Regions from separate parts of the Halobacillus sp. AWH4_228 genome, predicted to be linked through region 2. Evidence: riboswitches for the same ligand, from Rfam matches in the RefSeq annotation. Region 2 holds a riboswitch; the other holds the start of a gene.
What was found. A riboswitch is a leader RNA that binds a small molecule or an ion and turns the genes downstream of it on or off. The one in region 2 is predicted to bind FMN.

Region 1 (2,396 bases), 620 kb from region 2:
TACACCAGTTCCCAAGGCACCATCGTTATCAAGGAAACTGACAGTCACTACAGCCGGAATTAAACCAATGTTGACGACTTTGTTTTTAATGATCCGGGCGTTCATAGTGATATTCTCCAGATTAGGGACGACTTCTACAGACACCAGGCTGCCAATTGTAATTCCGGTAGCTGCGAATAAACCGAGTGGCAGGGTGGATTCAGCTACTTTTTGAACCTGTTTTGTCCCAACCAGAGCATTTTCTACAAAGCAGTCACTGTTTAGTTTGGCGGGCTTACGTTCAGGCTTTTTAAAATGACACTTACATCCGGATGGACAGTCATGTTTTGTCTCGCCTTTCTCTTTTTTCTTAGGAAACTTTATCGGCAGTTTCCCTGGAACGGAAACTTTCCTGCAATTCGCCATGTTTTTCCACCTTTATCCATAATATTGTGTGGTACATTGGTATCGTATTCATCCCCGGATAGCCGGTGTAGGCCAATGATAGATTTAACAGATCTGCTTTTTGATCAAAACAGAGGAGGGAAACGGCCGTCAGAACTTCCTGCTTGCACAGAGTACAGGTTTTGTATAAAATAAAGATACAAAATTATATTGATTCCATCTTCGGGGCAGGGTGAAATTCCCGACCGACGGTAAGAAGGCATAGTGACCTTTAAGTCCGTGACCCGTGCAGTTCTTCTGCATGGCTGACCTGGTGAGAGTCCGGGACCGACAGTTACAGTCTGGATGGGAGAAGATGTCGAGCGGAACAGGCAGCGCATGCTAGATATGCTGCCTCTATTTAGCCGTGGACCAAGACCATCCCTAAGCCCAATGCTTCAGGGGTTTTTTTATTGGTCAGGCTCAGCCGCTCACCTTCATCTGGGATGTGAATCAATGTGTAAAGATGAAGGGGGAGATCGATGATGAACCGTTATCCGGCTCAGTCATCAAGAAAATTATTTACATTGATTACGATTGCTTTGTTTGGGACCATTTCCATGGTTCTGATGCTGCTGAACTTTCCGCTGCCGCTGCTTCCGCAGTACTTGAAAGTGGATTTCAGTGATGTTCCTGCCCTGCTTGCAGGCATCATGTTTACACCCGCAGCAGGCATCCTTGTTGAAGCGTTAAAAAATGGTCTTTATTTTATATATACCGGTGCAGGAGATCCGGTGGGAGTGGTCGCAAACTTTGCCGCAGGCCTCTTGTTTATCCTTCCGGTTACGATGATCTATCATAAATTCAAGAGTGTTAAATCGCTTGTATCAGGACTTGTGACGAGTTCTCTGATTATGGCGTTCGGCATGGGTGTACTGAACTACTTTGTCATCCTTCCGGCCTACAGCTGGTTCATGGGATGGGAAACGATGAGTGCACAAGTGAAATGGATAACAGTAGTAGCAGGGATTCTGCCATTCAATGCTCTTAAAGGAATCATTGTGAGTGCACTGTTCACCCTGCTCTTTGTACGGATGAAACCTTGGATCGAACAGAAAAGTCCGCGGTCCTCATCCGCAGCGTAAAGGGAGAGCCGGCGAGTTATGAACTCGCCGGCTCTTTTTATATCGAAAAGGAAAATGATATAGAGGAAAGAATATCCTTCCCTTATAGAAAAACATAAGGTTTTTTTCAAGATGCTGGCTGGGGTGTCAGGGTCTTTATCTATGAGCTGGAAAACCAGTGCGTTCTCCCATGTGTAAAAGCATCGTAAAAGGAGAAAGTAAACATGCTCTTACTATTTTGAAAGAGGTGTTTATGGATGAAAAAAATCATGGGAGCTGCTTTGCTGGTGATGGTTACATTAAGTGGCTGCGGAATGAACGGGAACGAGGATGGGCCGGAGGATATCAATTATGAGCCTGCCCGTTATGAACGTACAGATAGGAATGAAATGCCGGAGGAACAGCGTTTCCGCAACAACCGGGAGCACCAGGACATCGATGAAATGAGACGGGATTATGAAAGGGATGTGCGTCAGAACGGGGAACGGGATACGCCGTTCAATATGGACGAAGAAGAGCCGGATTTAGATGAAGAACCTTCCGAACAGCTTCGTGAGATGGATTGACAAAAAAGGATGCCGTTTTGATGACGGCATCCTTTTTATCAGGCATCCTTTTCTATTTCCCGTTCTTCTTCAACGGTGTAGCGGGCGGTTGGAAGAGCTTCAAGTCTTTCGACAGGGATTGGGTCCCCTGATTTCTCACTGACGCCGTAACGGCCTTCCTCGATTCGTTTCAGGGCATCTTCCGCTGCCATGTGCTTCTCCCTTGCCTGTTCATAAAACGTCTGGCGTTTTTCCCGTTCGTGCTGATCTGTACCAAGGTTTCCCGGGTGGTCCGCGACACTGGAGATTTCCCCTGTACGGTCATTCGGATAAAGCTCCTTGGCATCATCCTCTTTGTACTTTT
Region 2 (2,396 bases):
GGTGGGTGTGGATCCCTTTTTGGTTCATATGCATATCAAAAGAGGACACATACGTTTCTTTTTCAGGGTTCGGCATATCTGGAAAGCCCGGCCGCTTTTTGATATGGCTGATGGCATCTATGCGGAAACCGTCGATTCCTTTATCCAGCCACCAGTTGACCATGCTGTATAGAGCTTCGCGGACGTCTTCGTTCTCCCAGTTCAAGTCCGGCTGCTTTCTGGAGAACACATGAAGGTAATACTGCCTTGTTTCCTCGTCATATTCCCATGCCGATCCTTCAAAGATACTCTCCCAGTTGTTCGGTTCGCGGCCGCCTCTGCCATCGCGCCAGATATACCAGTCCCTCTTGGGATTGTCCTTGGATTTCCGGGATTCCAAAAACCATGGATGTTCATCACTTGTATGGTTGAGGACGAGGTCGATGATCAACTTCATGTCACGTTTATGCACTTCCTTAAGCAGCTCGTCGAAATCCTCCATCGTTCCGAATTCATCCAGGATGTCCTGATAATCGGAAATGTCATAACCGTTATCATCCTTCGGGGATTTGTACATTGGGCAGATCCAAATGAAATCAATGCCCATATCCTTCAAATAGTCCAGACGGCTGATCATTCCCTGCAGATCGCCGATCCCATCTCCATTTGAATCCTGAAAACTTCTAGGGTAAACTTGATATCCTACCGCTTCTTTCCACCATACCCGTTCCATATACAGCCCCTCTTTCCTAATAAAATCATTCGTGATATGCAAACGTTTTCTCAGTGAGAATGATTGAATAAACAGCTTGTTTATTCAATAACCATAACCATGAAAATCTAAAAATATATCTTATTATGCAAACGTTTTCCTGATAAATCTATACTAGCTGATTTTCTTCTGCTTTACAATAGGAGGTTCGTGAAAAGAGCAGGCTTACACATCATTGGATTGTTAAAATCAGGTGGTGCATCTTCTGTTGAGGATGTTGAAAGGCTGTCATGAATCCTGTTGATTTCACAACAAAGCGGCGTGAATCCGGTGGACAGTTATCCGTGTGCCCATCATAAGGGCGGTCAGTTTTATGAGTACATAGCCTTAATGGGTGCTGTTTAAACCTTAAGGATTGCGGCAGATGGGGATTTCATATATATTTAAAGTAATTCAACTGAATATGGAAACCTTCGGGGTCGGGTGAAAGTCCCAGCCGGCGGTAATGAGCTTATGCTCTCAGCCCGCGACGGAGAATCAGTGTTAAGCACGGTTCTCCCTGATTTGGTGAAATTCCAAAGCCGACAGTTAAAGTCTGGATGGGAGAAGGTTGTGGAAACGTATCGGTACCGTTCATGCAACACGTGTACCCTTTGTTTGCTGTACGCAAAAAAATGACGTTTAAGACCCTGGAGAAGTATGTCTTCTTCAGGGTTATTTTTATGGAAAAAGAGCAGGTGATGAAGATGGAGCGTGATGAGCAGTACATGGCAATGGCTGTACAGATGGCCAGGGAAACGGTCGGCCAGACGAGTCCCAACCCTTCAGTAGCCGCCATTGTGGTCAAAGATAATCAAGTCGTCGGTATAGGCGTGCATGTGAAGGCTGGTGAACCTCATGCGGAAGTGCACGCACTACGGATGGCAGGAGAAAAAGCGGAAGGCGCGGACATCTATGTCACTCTTGAACCGTGCAGCCATCATGGACGGACACCTCCGTGTGCTGAAGCTGTCGTGAAGGCAGGCATCCGCCGGGCCGTTACGGCTTCATCGGATCCGAACCCTAAAGTTTCCGGCCGGGGCATTGAAATGATGAAGCGGCAGGGCGTGGAGGTCCGGACGGGTGTTTTGAAAGACGAGGCAGATGAACTGAATCGTGCCTTCTTTCATTACATTCAAACAGGTGAACCTTATGTCCGTTTAAAGACAGCGATGAGCCTTGACGGGAAGATTGCCACCGCCAGTGGAGAGAGTCAATGGATCACAGGAGAAGAGGCGCGGCAGGACGGACACCGCTATCGTCATCAATCGGACGCGATTCTAGTCGGGATCAATACGGTCATGATGGATAATCCGACATTGACGACAAGAATTCCGGGTGGCGGAAAGCATCCGATCCGTCTTGTCCTCGATACGCATCTTCGTATTCCGACTGCTTCGAATCTGATACAAAATAATGAATCTCCAACGTGGATTTTCACGTCAGCGGATATACCGGATGAAAAGCGTCTGATTCTTGAAGAGCATGCCCATGTCCACGTCATTCCGCTTGGCCGCACCATCGATCCTGGAGAAGTCCTGCGCTATTTAGGAAAGCACAAGGTCACCTCTCTCCTTGTTGAAGGAGGGGCCACCATTGCCGACGCTTTTGTCAGATCAGGAAAGGTGAATGAGACGATTACGTATATTGCTCCCAAATTGATCGG

Region 1: linked by a shared signal. The riboswitch ahead of ACXADP_RS06460 (ECF transporter S component) and the one ahead of ribD (bifunctional diaminohydroxyphosphoribosylaminopyrimidine deaminase/5-amino-6-(5-phosphoribosylamino)uracil reductase RibD) in region 2 are both predicted to bind FMN.

Annotation. Positions count from the first base shown of each region.
Region 1 is NZ_JBSWTE010000001.1:1,305,903-1,308,298, forward strand. Features, by position in the region: gene ACXADP_RS06455 (hypothetical protein) at 1-405, opposite strand, end outside; FMN riboswitch at 599-745, shown strand; gene ACXADP_RS06460 (ECF transporter S component) at 906-1,508, shown strand; gene ACXADP_RS06465 (hypothetical protein) at 1,745-2,053, shown strand; gene ACXADP_RS06470 (TraR/DksA C4-type zinc finger protein) at 2,092-2,396, opposite strand, start outside.
Region 2 is NZ_JBSWTE010000001.1:685,934-688,329, forward strand. Features, by position in the region: gene ACXADP_RS03420 (glycoside hydrolase family 13 protein) at 1-712, opposite strand, end outside; FMN riboswitch at 1,157-1,306, shown strand; gene ribD (bifunctional diaminohydroxyphosphoribosylaminopyrimidine deaminase/5-amino-6-(5-phosphoribosylamino)uracil reductase RibD) at 1,438-2,396, shown strand, end outside.